DNA from 2 places in the Veillonella magna genome. Region 2 is predicted to be linked to the other one. Evidence: riboswitches for the same ligand, from Rfam matches in the RefSeq annotation. Region 2 holds a riboswitch; the other holds the start of a gene.
What was found. A riboswitch is a leader RNA that binds a small molecule or an ion and turns the genes downstream of it on or off. The one in region 2 is predicted to bind S-adenosylmethionine.

Region 1 (10,204 bases), on a different contig from region 2:
AGTTAACCGTCGCAAAAAAGAAAATGGATAATTACCTTGATGCCATTGCCTCCGGAGTAAGCGCCGAAGGATTGAAAGATCGCATTGCGGCAGTAGACAAGGAAATTAGTGGTATAGAAAGCCGGCTATCTGAGTTACAACTAACCAGTAGAGGATTCAATGTAACGAAAGAACACATCATGTTCTTCCTAGAAAAAATAATAGCAGGCGACCTCAGAACCGAGAGCGCCCGCCGCAAAATCATTGATGCCTTTATCCGGGAAATTGTTATTTACGATGATAAAATCGAAATCTCCTATAATTACAAAAGCGAACTCCCTACACTCCCCAACGTAGAGGAAGTAGAAAGTTCGCGAATAAGCAGTGTGGTGGACCACCAGGGGTTCGAACCCTGGACACCCTGATTAAGAGTCAGGTGCTCTGCCAGCTGAGCTAGTGGTCCTCATGACATCGACTATTATATACGGAAATGCCCTGTCTTGTAAAGACCTAATTTAAACTTTTTCAAATTCTCTTTAATAGTACCGCTTTTTTCGCTTCAAACTCCTCTTCGGTTAGAATATGAAGATCATAGAGCTCCTTTAATTTTTTTAACTCTTCATATACGTCTTCCCCATCAGCCACTGATGCAGCAGACGTTAATGACGCTGAGTGTACCGTTGCCGATTCGCCTTGCTGCCCATCTATCTCAGTTGCTGCATTTGCTTTTGGTGCGATTTCTTCTGCACTGGGCAACCGTGCGTCTATCCAAGTTTTCGCATTGTCACAAACACCGCGACGCAACACATCCGTTGTAAACAAAGTCCCCTCATTCCCTTGTATGAGAAGCACTCCGTGCGTATTACTTACTGCCTTATATTCTACCGTTCGTACATCTCGATTTTGAAACGAACCGCGCATACCATACCGCCCTTGATATTCAATAGTGCCGGTAGAGGGCGTAAAAATTAATGTTATCCCGTCAATGCGACTTCCCGGTGAATATGTTTCTGCATTAGCTGCCTTTGATGATTTAAAAAAGTCAAAGAATCCCATACATACCTCCTAGCCTATATCCGCATATGCATTGCTTCCGCAAACTACGTCTATCTTACCGCTTCCAACGGCTCATCGTTTTCCCGATTTTAATTGCTTTACAACGACTTTCCCTCTTGTTACTTTTCTTAATTATATCATATTCTTTTTTAGATGTTGTAACTCTCTCTCATTTGCCTCTTTACAAACCTTAACTTTCACGATATACTACTGTCCATAGGAGAACAACATATTTTTTATCGAGAGCGATGGAGGGACTGGCCCTATGAAATCCGGCAACCATTCGATGGTGCTAATTCCTGCGGTGTAGACCGAGAGATAAACTTGTACATACAACGATGACTCGGCACACGCAGTCATCGCTTTTTTTATGAGAAAGAAGGAGGATTCCCATGAAAAAATTATTTGCTTTAGCCGCCACGGTTGTACTTGGTGGGGCCCTATTATTATCCGGTTGTGGCAGCGACAAAACCGCATCAGCCGGTGGCGATCAGAAACAAGTAACCTTAACTATCGGAGCATCTCCGGTGCCCCATGCTGAAATTTTAGAGCAAGTAAAACCAATTCTTGCTAAAGAAGGCATCAACTTAAAAGTAATTGAATTTACTGATTATGTAAAACCGAATATGGCTCTTAACGATAAAGAGCTGGATGCCAACTTCTTCCAGCATGTACCGTACATGGAAAAATTTGCCAAAGAACACAATGAAAACTTAGCATCTGCCGGTTCCGTTCATGTCGAACCGATGGGCGTATACTCGTCTAAGATCAAAGATTTGAAAGAGTTGCCGGACGGTGCTAAAGTAGCCATTCCTAATGATCCTACTAACGGTGGTCGCGCACTTCTTCTCTTGCAAAAAGCCGGCCTCATTTCCTTAAAGGATCCCAAAAATATTACGGCTACTAAAGAAGATGTAGTAGACAACAAGAAAAATCTTCAGTTTGTAGAATTAGAAGCTGCACAATTGCCGCGTAGTCTTGATGATGTAACGGTTGCTGTTATCAACACCAACTTTGCATTGGAAGCCAACCTTAATCCGTTGAAAGATGCACTTGCCTTGGAAGATAAAGATTCCCCGTACGCTAATATCGTAGCTGTACGCAGCGGTGACCAAGATCGTCCGGAAATTAAAAAATTAATGGCTGCACTCCAGTCTCCGGAAGTAAAGAAATTCATCGAAGACAAATACAAAGGTGCTATTTTACCGGCCTTCTAAGGTCTTACCGGTAAATTCACACGTAAAATAAAAAGAAGCTGTAATGAAACGAGTGAAACATCTCATTTCGTTACAGCTTCTTCTTTTTATTGCTTATTCTGTTTTATATCCTTTGCCGTAAATGAAAGGGGCAACAACTCTTCCGCCGTGTATGTTGCTACACGTCCCTCCATATTTGCTAAGATAATATACGGAATTGCAAATTCACTGATTACCTGTCGACAAGCTCCGCACGGTGCACACACATCCGGCGTATCCGCAATAACCGCCAATGCCTTGAAACGTGTATGCCCATCGGCTACAGACTTGTAGATAGCTGTCCGTTCCGCACAATTTGTAAGACCAAACGATGCATTTTCAATATTACAGCCGCCATAAATCGCACCCGATTCCGTCAACACCGCCGCACCTACGGGAAAGTGTGAATACGGTACATATGCTTGTTCGCGTGACATTCTTGCCTGCCGCAGCAATTCATCGCTATCTATCTCTTTTGATAACCCGTCAGCTACTTGTCCTTCCCTTATATCTTGCCCTCGATCAAATCGTTCAACGCCATCTTTCGTAACACGTGCCAAAATCAATGGCGCCCGTTGTACAGGTGTATCGCCGATAGTTACCGCCGCCGCGTACCGCTTGCACGCATCCACTAATCCTTCCTTAGAATCCGAAGTCAGCTTCGCCAGCGCTTCACCGGCCTGAACAGCATCGCCTATCTTTTTCAAGACATATATGCCCGCCCGATAGTTAATGGTATCTCCCTTGTTAAGTCGACCGGCACCAAGATGAACAGCGGAAAGACCGATTGCTTCCGCATCCATGTGTGTCACATACCCATTGCTAGATGCGTACACATATGCTTCATGCGCAGTTGTTACCGCTTCCTTTGTTTCGACGGCGAACACATCGCCCCCTTGCGCTTCTATCATGGCCGCCAATTTTTCTAACCCGCTACCATCGCTCAGTGCATTTTTCACCTTAACTTGACACTCTTCATAGCTTCCTTTGCCGCATAGATAGAGCATATTCGCTGCGATCAGCAATGCTTCTTCCGTTAAATCGGCCGGTCCCTTACCTCGCAATGTGGCAATGACCTCGCGCATTTCATTTGCGTTACCTACCGCCTGTCCCAACGGGCAATCCATATCTGTCAATAACGCTACGGTACGACGTCCGTTAGCTTCACCAATATGTACCATTAAACGTGCCAAAGCCAAGCCATCATCAACGGTTTTCATAAATGCGCCGCTTCCGACCTTAACATCCAACAGAATGGCATCACTACCGGAAGCCAGCTTTTTACTCATCACCGAGGATGCAATGAGAGGCATACTGTCTACCGTTCCGATAACATCACGCAACGCATATAATTTTTTATCCGCCGGTGCCAGCGTATCGGATTGACCCACAATACTAACACCTATGGTATTTACAATACGAAAGAATTCATCTTGCGCCAACGCAATGCGTACGTGAGGAATAGATTCCATCTTATCAATGGTGCCTCCTGTATGCCCAAGACCGCGACCGGACATTTTAGCCACCTTGCCACCGCAGGCTGCCACCAACGGGCCAACAATAAAAGTCGTCTTATCACCGACACCGCCGGTGCTATGTTTATCGACTTTAATACCATCAATCGCCGACAAATCAACCATCGTTCCCGACTCGGCCATAGCCTTGGTAAGAGCCGCCGTTTCTTCATCTGTCATTCCCTGAAAGTAGATAGCCATCAGCATAGCGCTCATCTGATATTCCTCAATTTCGCCGGCTACGTATGCGTGTATCATGTAGCAAATTTCCTCTGCTGACAACGCCTCCCCGTCACGTTTTTTTATCAGTAAATCATACATATGCATTATTATCACCTCTACTAACCACAGGTACGTACTATGCCTGTCTTAAAAGAAAGACATCTGCTCGCCCACATCCTTGGCCTGCTGTTGTGCTCGTTTTTCTTCCGTCACAAAGCTTTCACGCTCCAACTTAATAGCATGCAACAATGCTTCCATAGAATCTACGCCTCGCTCCTTGGCCGCTGCAACGGCTACCTTGGCACAAGTTTCCGCATCATCCAGTGCGTAATGATGTTTAAAGGTTACTCCCAAGAAAGCTGCCAATGTATTCAATTTATGATTTTCCAAATCAGGCCATACGCGTCGCGAGATTTTAACCGTACAAGTATAATCCAGCTCCGGCCATTCCAGTCCGTATTCATCAAGCATTGCCCGCATAACACCGATATCAAACTTGGCATTGTGTGCAATAATCAATTTATCTTTTAAATGATTTTCATAAATTGCCGGCCACAGCTTGTCAAAGGTAGGCTTATCCGCTACATCCTTTGGTAAAATGCCATGTATGTCAATACATTCCGGATCAAACTGCATCGTCGGCGGCTTAATCAAGCTATATCCACGTTTTATAATCTCACCATCCTCCACAGTCACTACCGCTAACGAGCAAGCACTGTTTGGCAATTTGTTGGCTGTTTCAAAATCTATTGCTACAAAGTTTAACATATATATTCCTTTCTATTCTACGATATGCTATCCCACCACACTCATTCATGATAGCGATGAAAAAACCTCCCATCTCATCACCATCATATCACCTCTACATCCTTGTCAGTATTATATCATACCTCCCTCTTTTGTATATTGACTTTACAAAGATTTTATGCAAAAATTGTAAGGATATAAATATAGAGAGAGCCTAATAGGAGGATATGCTATGGCAGATGACAGACTCATAGTGGCCCTCGATGTATCGACAATGGAACAAATGAAAAACATTGTAGATACATTAGGGGATGCGGTTAGTTTTTACAAAGTAGGCATGGAACTTTTCTACGCCGCCGGCGAAGACACCGTTGCTTATTTACGGGATTGCGGCAAGTCCGTGTTTCTTGATTTAAAACTCCACGATATTCCCAATACCGTGGCGCAAGGAGTTAAATCATTAACACGTCTGGGGGCCAACCTCATCACTATTCACGGACAAGGCGGTGCAGTGATGCTTAAAGCAGCTGCCGATGCTGCGCGCGAAGCTGCCGAAGAACTCGGTGTGGAACGTCCGAAGCTGTTAGCTATTACCGTATTAACCAGCTTTGACGATACAACTTGGTCCGGAATCGGCGGTCAACTTCCCATTGCCGATCAAGTGCGTAGACTGGCTCTCTTAGCGAAAGATGCCGGCGTCGATGGCGTCGTAGCCTCTCCGCTGGAAGCAAAATTAATTCGTGAAGCCTGCGGCGATGACTTTCTCATCGTCACTCCCGGCATACGTCCCGCCTTTGCTGCGGCCAATGATCAGAAGCGTATCGCTACGCCAAGCAGTGCGCTTAGAGACGGAGCTTCTCGTCTCGTAATCGGACGACCGATTACCAAAGCGGATAACCCCCGTGAAGCCGTTCGCATGATTCTTGAGGAAATGGAGGCTGTTAAACCATGATGACAGAACAGGAAGTAAAACAATTATTAATCGATACGAAAGCTATTTTAGAAGGTCACTTTCTTTTGACCTCCGGCTTGCACAGCCCTATGTACGTAGAAAAGTTTAACGTGCTCCAGCATCCGACATATACGGAAACGTTGTGCAAGGAATTGGCTCGTCGCTTTGCCGACCAAAATGTAGAACTCGTTATCGGACCTATGACCGGGGGTATTCTCTTGGCTCACGAAGTCGGTAAAGCCTTAGGTACCCGCGCTATCTTTACGGAACGTGAAAAAGGTGTCATGACATTGCGTCGCGGGTTCCGCATCGAACCGGGCACTCGCGTTCTTATCGTCGAAGATATTGTAACCACCGGCGGTTCCGTTCGCGAAGTAGTTGATGTTGTCAACCAAAGCGGTGGCGATATCGTAGGCGTTGGTCTTCTCGTCGACCGCAGTGGCGGAACGGCAGACTTCGGTATTCCCAACGATAAAGTAGAAGCCTTGCTTCACCTGACCGTACCTACCTATCATCCGGAAGATTGCCCGCTTTGTAAAGAAGGCAAACCAATGACTGAACGCGGAAGCAAACATATTAAATAAAAAAGAGTAAAAAAGAATATGAAGTAAAAGAAGGATATGAACTCAGAAACGCGAGCTACGCAGCGTTTCTTCCGTTCATATCCTTCTTTTTTGGAAAACAGCTGTCATGTACGGCTTGTACTCTAACGCTAGTACTCAAGTCGCCCTCTTCATAGCATCTTCTCCGTTCGTATCTTTTTTGCAAACGGTTGTCGTGTACAGCTTGTTATTCTAGCACTTGTCTTACAATTTCACCGCATAGTATCCGACCAAATCTTTTTACCCTGACAGCTGCCACAAGGGAACAAGCTAGCGACGACTAACGGTAAGCTTATTTTCACTTTGCAACATATATAAATCATCGTACACCGGCTCTACTGCCCATGTACCGTCACGGCGAATGGCTCCCCATTTGCCGTTTTTCTTTATCGCTGCATAATCACCGTGGAAGCTTCCCACATCATCAATCGCTTTATCGTCCAAGGAAAGTAATACCTTTCCATTTTCATCGATTAATTTATACTCATGTTCATCGCCACCCAGTGCCGTATCTTTGTAAACCCAAGCTACGCCGTTGATATATGGACCAAACTCAGCTTTTTTCGACAAAGTAAATACTTCATGACGTGACGGCTCTAGCGCATATACTCGCTTATCTGTAGCCGTAGTCGCTACGAAACGATCCGTATCCCATAAATTTATTTTTTCATACAAGAACGGCAACACATCCGAACCATCCATATAATTTTTTATGCCCCGCTTTTCCGTATTCGTATCCTTTAATACAAAATACGGTTTAGCAAACGTAATTTCTTCCATTTCGTAATCACCGAAAGGCATGAGCATATTCCCCTTGCGATCGATGGTCCCCAACTGACGATCATCGTTGATAACAACCGTGCCAAATGGCATCATCGGATATACATACTCCCATTGTTTCTTAGTAATCCAATGCCCTTCCCGATCGATATAACCACGTTTAATATTATCACGGCTCACAACAAAGCCATTGAAATAATCATCCGAGTACCGGCCTACACCAATATAAATATGATGTCCGTCACTTCCGCCAAACACATTACCAATCATAATACCGGCCACGGCACCTAATAAATTAAAACCCGATGTACGACGCTGAATTTCTGCCAGTCCATCGTGGTACGGAGAGAAAAAGTCACCATCTACCGCAAACAATTCTTTACCTTGCCCATCAATAGCCACCTTGTCGCCATGACTGTTTTTGACAAAAGCAATACCCTCACTAAAGCCGGTATATACTTCCTTCAATGTAGGCTCAATGGCAACAGTGCCATCTTCTCTTTTAAACCCGTAGCGCTTCTTATCATTTTTAAACACCACATAACTGTCTGAAGGATTTACGCCTTCGCCCACAGCCGGTTCATCATGGCTCAAACGAATAGGCGCTAACGATACAGCAATAGCGTCCTTTCCCTTTTGCGAAAAAATAATATCGCCATCAACAGACTGTGCCACCGTCTTATATGTAGGTGCTACTAGCTGTCGTCCCCGTTCATCTACAAGACCCCAACCGTTTTTTGTCTTTACCACCATCATAGCCTTTTCACTGTTGGTTGCCTTTATATCTCCGGTATCCTTCGCGGTCTTATTGCCGATATCCTTTGCAGTCTTATTGCCGGTATCCTTTGCAATCTTATCGCCGGTATCCTTTGCCACCTTGTCACCAACCACTGCCTCTATCGTGCTGTCATGTCCATCAACCTCTGTTGCTGTACCTTGTGACAAAATAGTTCCGTCTCCATTCATAGTTATATGAATAACCGCATCGTTGGGAACAGTTTCAAGATGCTGTGATTTTTCTATAATAGCGGCACTTACCGCACCGTATCCAATGCAAGTTGTACATACCATGGCAATCAGCATCCGGCGTAATCGATTTACTTTTGAATTAGCTTTCATCTATGTCACGTCCTTTCTCCATCTTTCCCCTTACATGTATTATAACAAATCGCAGAACCAATAAAAAAGAAGGCAACAGACCTGTGCGTCCACAGGCTGTTGCCTTCTTTATACTACCACTATATCATTCAAACGATATATGGAATTTCTTATTTAACTTCATCGAAACCTTTCTGGAGACGAATGTAAGTCTTACGACGTTCCTGAGCATCAGCTTCCGTCTTAGCGAAGAGTTCTTCAGCCATTTCCGGAGCTGCTTTCTTCAAGGAAGCGTAACGAACTTCGTTCATCAAGAAGTCACGGAAGGATTCCGTAGGTTCTTTGGAGTCTAAGCTGAACGGGTTCTTACCTTCTGCTTTGAGAGCCGGGTTGTAACGATAGAGATCCCAGTAACCGCAAGCCACTGCACGACGAGCTTCTTCCTGAGCATTGCCCATACCGCCTTTGATGCCGTGGTTGATACACGGAGCGTAAGCGATGATGAGGGACGGTCCCGGATAAGCTTCTGCTTCGGTAATAGCTTTCATCAACTGGTTCTTATCAGCACCCATGGAAACCTGAGCTACATATACATAGCCATAGCTCATAGCCATCATGCCAAGATCCTTTTTCTTCGTACGTTTACCGCTGGCAGCGAACTGAGCAACGGCAGCTACGTGCGTAGATTTAGAGGACTGACCACCGGTGTTGGAGTAAACTTCGGTATCGAATACGAGAACGTTAACGTCTTCGCCGGAAGCAAGAACATGGTCTAAGCCACCGAAACCGATATCGTAAGCCCAGCCGTCACCACCGAAGATCCACTGGGAACGTTTAACAAGATACTGTTTCTTGTCAAGGATTTCCTGCATATCTGCAGTCTTATTAGCTTCTTTTTCAAGAAGTTCTACAACGAGGTTAGCGCGATCACGAGAGCCTTCGCCCTGATTTACACCTTCTACCCAGTTGTTAAGAGCTGCTTTCAATTCGTCGGAAGCACCTTCAGCTACGCGAGCAGCTGTTTCAGCAAGCTGTTTGCGAATCTTCTGGGAACCGATGAACATACCATAACCATATTCAGCATTATCTTCGAACAAGGAGTTGCCCCATGCAGGACCATGACCTTCCTGGTTCGTAGTGTACGGAGATGCCGGCATGGATGCGCCCCAGATGGAGGAACAACCTGTTGCATTGGCAATAACCATACGATCACCGAAGAGCTGAGTTACAAGGCGAGCATACGGAGTTTCACCGCAACCTGCGCAAGCACCGGAGAACTCGAGAAGCGGAGTTTCGAACTGGCTACCTTTAACGGTAGATTTCTTCATCGGGTTTTCTTTCTTCGGCAATTTAACTGCATAATCCCAAGTTTCAGCAAATTCCATTTCGCCGTCGATTGGGCTCATTACGATAGCTTTACCCTTCGGAGCCGGGCAGATGTTTACACAGTTACCGCAACCCAAGCAGTCAAGCGGGGAAACAGCAATGCGGAACTGAAGATCTTTTGCACCAAGTGCCGGGATAGCTTCGAAGTTTTCCGGACCTGCAGCCACTTCTTCAGCAGTTGCCAATACCGGACGGATAGTAGCATGCGGACATACGAACGCACACTGGTTACACTGGATACAATTTTCTTTAATCCAATGCGGAACGAAGAGAGCTGCACCACGTTTTTCGTAAGCAGCAGTACCTGCCGGCAATGTGCCGTCTTCGTAACCGTTGAATGCACTTACAGGAAGGTCATAACCAGCCTGAGCATTTACCGGTTTGCAGATATTTTCAACATAGCTCGGGCAAGACTGGCAACCCGGTTTAACGGCAGCAGCACCTTCGTCGGTAGCGTCTTTCCAAGAAGCCGGTACATCAATCTTAACAAGAGCGTCAACGCCTTTATCGATAGCAGCGTTGTTCATATCAACAACGTTCTGACCTTTTTTACCATAGGTCTTTTCAACGGAGTCTTTCAAGTAAGCAATAGCATCGTCAACAGGAATGATGTTCGTCAATTTGAAGAACGCA
Region 2 (10,204 bases):
ATTCGTATCGGACAGGGCGTAGAATTTGACTACTGCTCCGTACATTCCTCATGGGCGTTGCGCGAAGCCGGTATGAAGTCCATCATCATCAATAACAATCCGGAAACGGTAAGTACCGACTTTGATACATCGGACAGCCTTTACTTTGAACCGTTAACAGTAGAAGATGTCATGGAAGTCATTCGCAAGGAAAATCCGGTAGGCGTTATTGCACAGTTTGGTGGTCAGACGGCTATCAATCTTGCCGGGCCGTTGGCACAGCGCGGAGTAAAAATTCTCGGAACCTCGGTGGACAGCATCGACATGGCGGAAGATCGTGAACGCTTTGATGACCTTTTGAATACCTTGGGTATTCCCCGTCCGGTAGGGGCGTTGGTAACATCCCATGAAGAAGCGTTGGCAGCGGCAGCACGCCTCGGGTATCCGCTGATCGTGCGTCCGTCCTATGTCCTCGGCGGTCGTGCAATGGAAATCGTATACAACGATGACGAACTTGATGTATATATGAAAGAAGCTGTTGTGGCTTCGAAGGATCACCCGGTACTCATCGACCGGTACATGGTAGGTATGGAAGTGGAAGTAGACGCTATTTCCGACGGCGAAGATGTATGTATCCCGGGGATTATGGAACAAATCGAACGAGCCGGCGTACACTCCGGTGACTCCATGGCCGTGTATCCGGCACAGCATGTATCGCCGGAAATGACAGAGCAGATTGTAGATTACACACGCCGTATTGCTCGCGGTCTTAATGTTAAAGGGATTGTAAATATCCAGTACATTATTGCGGATAATACACTACATGTTATCGAAGTAAATCCTCGCTCCAGTCGTACGGTGCCGTTTATCAGTAAGGTAACGGGCATCAACATGATTGCCTACGCAACGCGCATTGCTTTAGGCGAAACATTGAAGGGCATGGGCTTGCCTACGGGCTTGGTACCGCCTAAACCGTATGTAGCCGTAAAGGCACCGGTATTCTCCTTTGCAAAGATGGGTCTCGTTGAAATTGCTTTGGGACCGGAAATGAAATCAACCGGTGAAGTTATGGGCATCGGCCGTACGTATTCGGAGGCTCTCTTCAAAGCTATTCATGGAGCGCGCATGCGCATTCCGGAAGCCGGTCATATTCTGATTACCGTAGCGGATCGCGACAAGGAAGAAGCCGCGCAGCTTGCCAAGGGATTTACAGAGCTGGGCTACCACATTATGGCAACGGATGGCACCGGCCAATACTTCAAAGACCACGGCGTGGATTGTGTATTGGTCAATAAAATTCATCAAGGCGGTTCTACCTGTGCGGACCTCATTCGTCAAGGTAAGGTAGACCTTATGGTGAACACGTTGACCTATGGAAAGCGTCCGGAACGTGAAGGATTCCGATTGCGCCGTTTGGCTGTAGAAATGGGGACCCCTTGCTTGACCTCTCTCGACACGGCACGCGAAGTATTGCGTGTTGTAGTCGGCCGGGCCAAGAAGGAAGTTACCATTGATGTAGAAGCGTTACAGGATTACGAGATGGAGTGATACAGCATGAGCGGTTATGTAGAAGCGGCTCGAGTTCTCAGCAATGAGCAAATCGGCGCCGACGTATGGATAATGGAACTGTATGCGCCGAAGCAAGCCAAAGAGGCTCAGGTGGGACAGTTCTGTAATGTGCGCGTCACGGATGGAACAGCGCCGCTCTTGCGGCGTCCCATCAGTTACGCCGGTTTTGACAGCGAAAAGGGAACCATAACTCTTCTCTATCGCGTGGTCGGTCGTGGTACGGAATTGATGACACGCCTCGAAAAAGATGATACATTGGATTGTCTCGGACCTTTGGGAAGTCGCTTTGAAACATCGCGGCACATGCTTTTAGTCGGTGGCGGCGTAGGGATTGCGCCTATGCTGTGCATCGCATCAAAGTTAAAGGACGGCGAAGAAGCGCAGGTACTCCTGGGCTTCCGTAGTAAGAGCGAATCCTTTTGGGCCGACTTGTTCAAGCCGTATCCGGTGAAGGTGCATATCACTACGGATGACGGAAGTCTTGGAACGAAAGGGTTTCCTACGGCGCTTATGCCGACCCTGGCAGCAGACAATGACTTTTCGGCGGTATTGACCTGTGGGCCGACGCCGATGATGAAAGGGGTAGCTGCCGAAGCGGCTACTCTTGGCATTCCGTGCCAAGTATCCTTGGAAGAACGGATGGGCTGCGGTACCGGCGGTTGTCTCGGCTGTGGCTGTGACGGTGCCGGCGGTAAGCGGTATAAGGTATGTCAGGACGGGCCGGTCTTCCCGGCAGAGGAGGTGTTCTTCTAATGGTAACACCGGATAAAGATATGAATAATACAAGCAAAGCCTATCCGAAGCTGGCCGTAGAATTTTGTGGTATTCCGATGAAAAATCCTATCGTAGCCGCATCCGGGACCTTTGGCTTTGGCTTAGAATATGCAGGCTATCTTGATCTCAGTCACGATGTAGGGGCCATCTCCGTAAAGGGGCTGACACCGGAACCGCGTCACGGTAATAAAGGGACGCGCATTGCGGAAACCGCGTCAGGTGTACTTAACTGTATCGGTCTTGAAAATCCCGGAGCGGAAACCTTCGTACGGGATACATTGCCGGTACTTAAAACGTATGATGTACCGATTTTGGCTAATATTTCCTCCGCTGATGTGGACGGCTATGGCTATATGGCGGAAACGCTGTCCGTAGATGGTATTGCCGGTTTTGAAGTTAATATTAGCTGTCCGAACGTAAAAAACGGTGGTATGGCTTTTGGCGTACAGGCGGAAAGTGCTGCCGAAGTGTGCCGCATGGTAAAGGCGCACACGGATTTGCCGGTGATTATGAAGCTGTCACCTAATGTAACGAACATTGTAGAAATTGCGAAAGCGGTGGAAGATGCCGGTGCAGACGGCATTAGCATGATTAATACATTGCTGGGGATGGCTATCGATGTCCGTACACGCCGACCGATATTAGGTAATTTGTACGGTGGCTTATCCGGTCCGGCAGTAAAACCGGTGGCACTGCGTTTAGTGCATCAAGTAGCACAGGCCGTATCGATTCCGATTATGGGGATGGGTGGCATTATGACAGGTACGGATGCCGTCGAATTTATGCTGGCCGGTGCGGATATCGTATCGGTAGGTACCGCAACAATGGTTGACCCTACAGCGATTGCTCGGATTGCCAAAGAAATGAATGATTACGCAGAAGCGGAGAAGCTGACACATATCAGCGACATCGTTGGCGGATTGCGTATATAAAATATAAAAGAAAGAGACTATCAGAGGCGAAAGCTTGGTCTATGGAAGAGGGTTCTTAAAAATAAAGCGATGCTCATATATCTTAAAGGTCATGTCTTGCGAATGACACCCTTGCGATATATGGGCATCGCTTTTTCTTTTGGACTTTTTTTATTCGGCGCGCTGTAAATGCATCATAAGGTACGCCAATACTTCACCTTCGCTTTTTGCCGATAGGCTCTGGTTCAAAGCGTGATAGGATGACGTCATTTCAGAAAGCTGATCGGCAGTTTTGTCATACACAAAAAGAGAAATAGAGGCATTGATTTCGGTGTAGAGCTCGCCGTTGCCATAGCGATCCATACGAGGACGAATCGTGCGGAAGGTCCAATTTTTGATAGCCGGCATAACAACGATGTCAGCGTCGTTGTCGTTAGCTAATTTTGCTAAGGTTACTTGTGTCGGATACAGGTTCGTATTTGTTTCTCGTGTGCCGTATGCCGGATAGGGGAAGAGTGCTTTGGTGCGTGTTACAAAATCGGTAAGGATCGTTTTATCGAGACCTAATTGACGATTGGAATTAGGTATGGCGATAAGAACACGCTGCGTACTTACCGGATCTTGAGCAGCTGAGGTTGCATTGCCGTTAGTTGTTTCATTAGTCACAGCAGCCGTAGTGTCCGTAGTCGCTGCAGTTCCCGTAGCGTCCGGTGTGGCAGCCGTAGCTTCGTTGGTTGCCACCGGTTGTGATGCTGTGTCAGCAGCTACCACCGGAGTGACTACTGTTATGAGTGCAGCGGCGCAAAGCGCAGCAGAAAATTCTTTCAACATATATATACCCTCCTTGTAAGCAAGAACTCTATACTAGAACTCTATACTATTAGTATATCATTATATGAGTGAATGGTAAAAGCGTAGCTACAGTTATTGACGGCATACTAAGTGGGTAGCGTATAATAATGACTGCGGTGCGGTAACGAATTATACCGTGCAATACAATGAAGTGCTAGTTGTGAGGAGTGTATATGGCGATTAAGTTATCAGAACATTTTACATACGGAAAATTGGTTCGGTATGTCATACCATCCATTTGGATGATGATTATCATGTCTATCTATTATGTAGTGGACGGTTACTTTGTTTCAAACTATGTGGGAAAGATTGCTTTTGCTGCGGTAAATGTATTGACACCGGCGATTGTCATTCCTTCGTCGGTAGCCTTTATGCTTTCCGCCGGCGGAGCAGCCGTTGTGGCAACAACCATGGGAGAGGGGCGCAGGGATGATGCCAATCGGTATTTCTCCATGCTCCTTTATGTGGTGATTGGTTTCGGAGCGGTGATGACGCTGCTCAGCGAATGGATCTTGCCGTACTTTTTACATTTTATGGAAGCCGATGGTGATCTGTTTACAGCCGGTATGGAATACGGATGGATTTGTCTGCTCGGCTTAATTCCTTTCATGTTGCAGGTTATGCTGCAAGCATTGTGGTCAACGGCAGAAAAGCCGCAATATGGGTTATACATGACGGTCGCTGCCGGAGTGACCAATCTGGTGCTGGATTATGTGTTTATCGTTCTATGGGGATGGGGAATTACCGGGGCAGCCGTAGCCAGCGTGCTCAGCCAAGTCTTGGGCGGTCTGTTGCCGCTGGTATATTTTTATTTGCCCAACAGCAGTGCCTTGCGATTAGTGACGACTGCTATAGAGTGGCCGATTATTATGAAAGCAGCCACTAACGGGTTTTCGGAAATGTTAACCAGTATTTCCGCCTCTATTTTGGGCATTCTGTATAACCTGCAGCTGATGAGTTACATCGGGGCGGACGGTGTGGCCGCCTATGGTGTGATGCTCTATGCGAACGGAACCTTTGAAAGTATTTACTTTGGTTACGGCATGGGAGCTTCGGCGATTATCAGCTATCACTTTGGAGCGCGGAATACATCGGAGCTTCACAATGTACTGATGAAAAGCTTGGTTCTCGTCGGCGGTGGCAGCTTGGTGATGACCGCTATTGCGTATACCGGTGCCGGTTGGCTTACCTATTATTTTGTAGGTTACGATGCAGCCTTGTGGCAGATGACGAAGGAGGCCTTTCGGATTTATTGTCTTTCCTTTATCTTGGCCGGTATGAATGGATTTGCATCGGCTTTCTTTACGGCACTTAACAACGGTCGGATTTCGGCGGTGATTTCCATGAGTCGCATACTCATCTTCCAAGTCGGATCTGTATTGGTATTACCAATGCTTATCGGGATGGACGGCATTTGGTGGTCCGTAGTTATTGCCGAGGTAGCTACCTTCTTCGTAGCGGCGTGGTATGGGAAAGCAAATCGATTACGTTACGGCTATTAATAGGGCAAACGCCCCCGTACATAGTGTGACGGATACTTGACGTGTATCTGCCACTGCTATGACGAGGGCGTTTTTATAGTATATATCATGACCTGTGCAGAACAAAATCATCGCTTACGGTCCACCGTTACTCTTATTGAATCAACGGATACTCTATGATGAAATCGGTTTAGTGAACGATGGCATAGTAAATCACATATACCCAGCCGAGAATCCCGTGGAAAATAGCCCAAGGAATTGAATGCCAGTTGGCATAGCTAATGACTAATGCCAAGGCAGTACCGAAGGAAATCCCATTTTTTACAATGCTGTTCATACTACTACCTCCTATACAGATGATGTACTTAGTTTTATCTTTCATTTATATATTTCGACAGACGGAGATGAAAGTCCTTTTATTTAAGGACGTGTTAGGGATGGTAATAGCATTTAATGGAAGTCCAAAAGCAAAAGGCAATACATATCATGCAATTCGCATGGTAGCGGATGAAGCAGTTTTGTGAGTCACATCATACAAGACGGCTGTTAGTAAAAAAGTCCCGACCTAATTTAGGCGGGACTTTTTTAGTTACTGACCGATAGGTGTTGGCTATCTAGTAATAGTTATTAGCAATATATTTTATGTATTATAATTCTCCTTCGGCGATAGCATCAAGCACGTCTCGCGAAGGAATAAAGAAGAGGGCACCGGTAACGGGCGTGCTGTAATCCAAAAGTTTATCGTTTTGCGTAAACATGTTGGTCAGCATTTGTTTAGTTACATCCCAGTAGCGGGCGTAGCCGATGAAGTAGGTACCGGTTTCATTCTGTCCGGGACTAGAGAACGGCACGTTCATGCGCACAATTTTATGTTCTTTACCATCGCGATTATCTTGGGCGATGATGTTGTGAGCATGTGGATCTTTTTCGTCATCGTCCAGTTCGATGTCGCTGAACTTGCGGCGACCGATGACTTTCTCTTGCATGTCCGTCGGTAAGGATTTCCACGCATCCATATCGTGGATATATTTTTGCGCGAACGCATAAGAGCCGCCGGCAAAGTTGGGATCTTCATCGCCGATGATACCCCATTCGGCTGCTTCATCACCTACCGGATTTTCGGTGCCATCAATGAAACCGATAATAGCCCGGCCTTCAAAATAGCGGAAACCATGTGTTTCGTCGACTACATTGGTTACAGGGCGAAGAAAATCCATAATCTGGTCGCACACTTCGTATACGACAGCTTCGTCGGTAGCGCGAAGATGGAGGAACAAGTCCGCCGGGGTAGATACGGCCGTGTGGCGATCGCCTTTAATTTCTTGGAAGGTTTCTAATTCTTTTGGCTTCTTGGCACCGGGGAAGAGATACTCCCATGCATCATTACTGAAGCCAAAGGCGATTTTTAAATTTGCATGTTCTGCGCGAATGTTCATGGAACGCTGAATCGCCTGAATGCGATCGGCCATATCGGCGATAACCTCTTTTTCCGCCGGCTGGTCCTTACGATGTAATTTGAGCATTAGAAAAATCACGCTGCTCCCTGCGTCTTTGTACACGTCTTGTGAATTATGCAATGCCACTCCCATTGCTAATCCCTCCTTTTCTGTTATCGTTTCTTTGTTTTACTATTAGATAGATGAATTGAGTTTTGTTATCAATATATCCTATAAGTTAATTATAATACGGGATAAAGGGAAGTCAAGGGAGTAACGAGTGTAAGTAAATATTTTTGTAGAATATAAATTTATGTATGGTGTATATTATATAGAGGAGAGTGATTCGCAAAAATAAAAAGATACCAACCGCGCCCCATCCTTCCCTTACGGCAAAACAATTTGACAAAATTTTTCAAATACAGTATCATGTAGAAACAGTGATACATCGTTGTATTACCAACTACATACAGATCATCAAGAGCAGTGGAGGGAATGGCCCTGTGAAGCTGCGGCAACCTGCCTGAGTCGGGCAAGGTGCCAATTCCAGTAGGCTTTGACCTAGCAGATGATGGCTATCAGACGTTATCTGCGAGGATAACGCTTTTTTTATATCTGTCGTTGGACGGCAGTACCCCTTTGTAATTTGGTGGACAATACTTGTATTGGAATGCAAGGTAGGTAAGGTATCCTACGTTCTCTAAGTGCTAATACCTTATATGTATTGAGGCATAAGGGAATATGAGAAGCGTGTTATTGTAGCCGTTGGAATAGGAGCACAGGGGGCACTGGTTGGCTAACCAAGGTGATTTGCCAAGTAGAGAGAAAAGAGACCGAATGTATAAGGTAGCACAGGACTACCGGTAAAGGAGAGATGACAATGAGTACAGCTATTGAAAAAGGACCGTTCCGTTATGATATTGTAGGCAGCTTTTTGCGTACGCCGGAAATTAAAGAAGCCCGTCAGGCTTTTGAAGCCGGTACACTCGATAAAGCCGGCCTTCGCAAGGTAGAAAACGAAGAAATTGCTAAGTTGGTCGATAAAGAATTGGCCGTAGGCCTCAAGGCTGTTACGGATGGTGAATATCGTCGTAGCTTCTGGCATCTTGATTTCCTTGAAAATCTCAAGGGGATTACTCATGTAAAGGCCGATGCATGGTCGGTAAAATTTAAATCTCATCAGCCGAAGGCGGTAACCATCGAGATTACCGATACGATCGATTTCGAAGATCATCCGTTTGTGGAGGATTTCAAAGAGTTCAATGCTATCGTGAATAACCGCGCCGTAGCTAAAATGACAATTCCTTCACCGTCCATGTTACATTTGATTTGTTGTGTGCGAAACGAACATTTTACATTGCCGGCTTGCTACAACAGCGAAGATGAAATTTTTGAAGATATTGCCAAGGCATATAAAAAAGCATTACATGCATTCTATGACGCAGGCTGCCGTTATTTACAGCTAGATGACACGTCATGGGGCGAATTCTGTGATACGGAAAAACGTAAGGCCTATGCAGCACGCGGCATTGATGTAGATAAAGTAGGTCAGAAGTACGTGGAAGTAATCAATAAAGTATTGGAAGATAAGCCGGCTGATTTGACGGTGACCATGCATATTTGTCGCGGTAATTTCCGCTCTACTTGGTTCTCCTCCGGCGGCTATGATCCAATCGCGCCGATTCTCTTTGCTCATTGCAAGGTAGACGGTTTCTTCCTCGAATACGATTCCGACCGTGCCGGTGGCTTCACGCCGTTACGTCATATTAAAGACCAGAAGGTCGTATTAGGTTTGGTTACTTCTAAGTTTGCAGATCTTGAAAAAGAAGAAGATATTATTGAAAGAATTAACGAAGCAACGCTGTATGTTCCTAAAGAACAGCTTTGTATCAGCCCACAGTGCGGCTTTGCTTCCACCGAAGAGGGCAATGCAATTACCGATGAAGATCAGTGGAAAAAACTGAGTCTTCTCAAATCCATTGCGGAAAAAGTTTGGTAAAGAGAAGCGCTTTTAGTTACGCGTTTCCGTTAACAGTTCCAATTTGTGCGGGGTTCCTGTTCCTGGGCATATCCTACGGGCTCTATGCAACGGGACAGGGACTTCCTGCGTTTTTGCCGGTTTTGATGAGTGCTACCATCTTTGCAGGGTCCATGGAATTCGTAACGGTGGCGTTGCTGACAGCGCCATTCGATCCGTTAGGTGCATTCCTACTGACCCTATTGGTGAATGCACGTCATATTTTTTACGGCTTATCCATGGTAACGGCCTATCGCGGTACAGGGTGGAAGAAGATTCCCCTCATTTACGGTATGTGCGATGAAAGCTTTGCCATCAATGCAACGACAAAGATCCCCGATACGATAGATAAAGGCTGGTTTTATCTGCATGTGACATGGCTCAATTATTTGTATTGGGTTGGCGGTGTTGCGTTAGGCAGCTTTGGCGGCAAGCTGATTACGATTAGCCTGAAAGGTATTGAGTTTGTATTGACGGCATTGTTCGCCGTATTGTTCTTGGAGCTGCTGCTCACGGCGGGGAAGCGCCTGTATTGCTATTTAGGCTTTGGCATTACGGCGGCTTGGCTGCTCGCGGTCGGACCGGAACGATTTATGATTCCCGCCATGATTACTATCGTCGTGGTTTTTCTAAGTATGCGGCGCTATAAAAGAAGCGCAAGTCATGATAGTCAACCGAAGATTGATGCAAAGGAGGATCCGCAGGTATGATACAACACTTGGATTGGCATGTGTATGTTACGATTGCCGTTGTTGTGCTCGGCACCATACTAACGCGGGTGATTTCCTTTGTGCTCTTTGCCAATCGAGCTAAGCCACCGGCGGTGGTGCAATATTTAGGTGATGTATTGCCGGGAGCCGTTATGGGTCTGTTGGTGGTGTATTCGTTAAAAGACTTAACGATAACAAGCTATCCCTACGGCATTCCGGAAGCCATCGCATTAGCCGTGCTGGTCATTCTTCATGTGTATAAACGAAATTTGCTCCTTAGTATTGCGGTAGGGACGATTCTTTATATGGTGTTGGTGCAAACCGTGTTTGCTTAAGTGCTTTTATAAAATGACCTAACACATACGAATACAAATAAAAGGCTGTATGCCTCATGGTACTTGTTACTTTGAACGAGAACGTAACAAAAAGAGATACCACTGGGCATACAGCCTTTTATTATTTTTATTCTTGCGCG

Region 1: linked by a shared signal. The riboswitch ahead of Q5873_RS08125 (MetQ/NlpA family ABC transporter substrate-binding protein) and the one ahead of Q5873_RS00795 (5-methyltetrahydropteroyltriglutamate--homocysteine S-methyltransferase) in region 2 are both predicted to bind S-adenosylmethionine.

Annotation. Positions count from the first base shown of each region.
Region 1 covers NZ_CAUGKU010000013.1:35,663-45,866, forward strand. Annotated here, with positions in the region: gene Q5873_RS09695 (recombinase family protein) at 1-404, shown strand, start outside; tRNA gene Q5873_RS08115 (tRNA-Lys) at 367-442, opposite strand; gene Q5873_RS08120 (SHOCT domain-containing protein) at 505-1,035, opposite strand; SAM riboswitch class I at 1,269-1,360, shown strand; gene Q5873_RS08125 (MetQ/NlpA family ABC transporter substrate-binding protein) at 1,428-2,252, shown strand; gene Q5873_RS08130 (cytidine deaminase) at 2,339-2,740, opposite strand; partial or broken gene Q5873_RS08135 (thymidine phosphorylase) at 2,828-4,111, opposite strand; gene Q5873_RS08140 (3'-5' exonuclease) at 4,154-4,774, opposite strand; gene pyrF (orotidine-5'-phosphate decarboxylase) at 4,986-5,705, shown strand; gene pyrE (orotate phosphoribosyltransferase) at 5,702-6,289, shown strand; gene Q5873_RS08155 (WG repeat-containing protein) at 6,578-8,206, opposite strand; gene nifJ (pyruvate:ferredoxin (flavodoxin) oxidoreductase) at 8,356-10,204, opposite strand, start outside.
Region 2 covers NZ_CAUGKU010000001.1:179,378-189,581, reverse strand. Annotated here, with positions in the region: gene carB (carbamoyl-phosphate synthase large subunit) at 1-1,527, shown strand, start outside; gene Q5873_RS00825 (dihydroorotate dehydrogenase electron transfer subunit) at 1,534-2,301, shown strand; gene Q5873_RS00820 (dihydroorotate dehydrogenase) at 2,301-3,254, shown strand; gene Q5873_RS00815 (hypothetical protein) at 3,405-4,064, opposite strand; gene Q5873_RS00810 (MATE family efflux transporter) at 4,259-5,587, shown strand; gene Q5873_RS00805 (hypothetical protein) at 5,757-5,903, opposite strand; gene Q5873_RS00800 (Dyp-type peroxidase) at 6,214-7,155, opposite strand; SAM riboswitch class I at 7,474-7,577, shown strand; gene Q5873_RS00795 (5-methyltetrahydropteroyltriglutamate--homocysteine S-methyltransferase) at 7,883-9,001, shown strand; gene Q5873_RS00790 (AzlC family ABC transporter permease) at 8,953-9,729, shown strand; gene Q5873_RS00785 (branched-chain amino acid transporter permease) at 9,726-10,064, shown strand.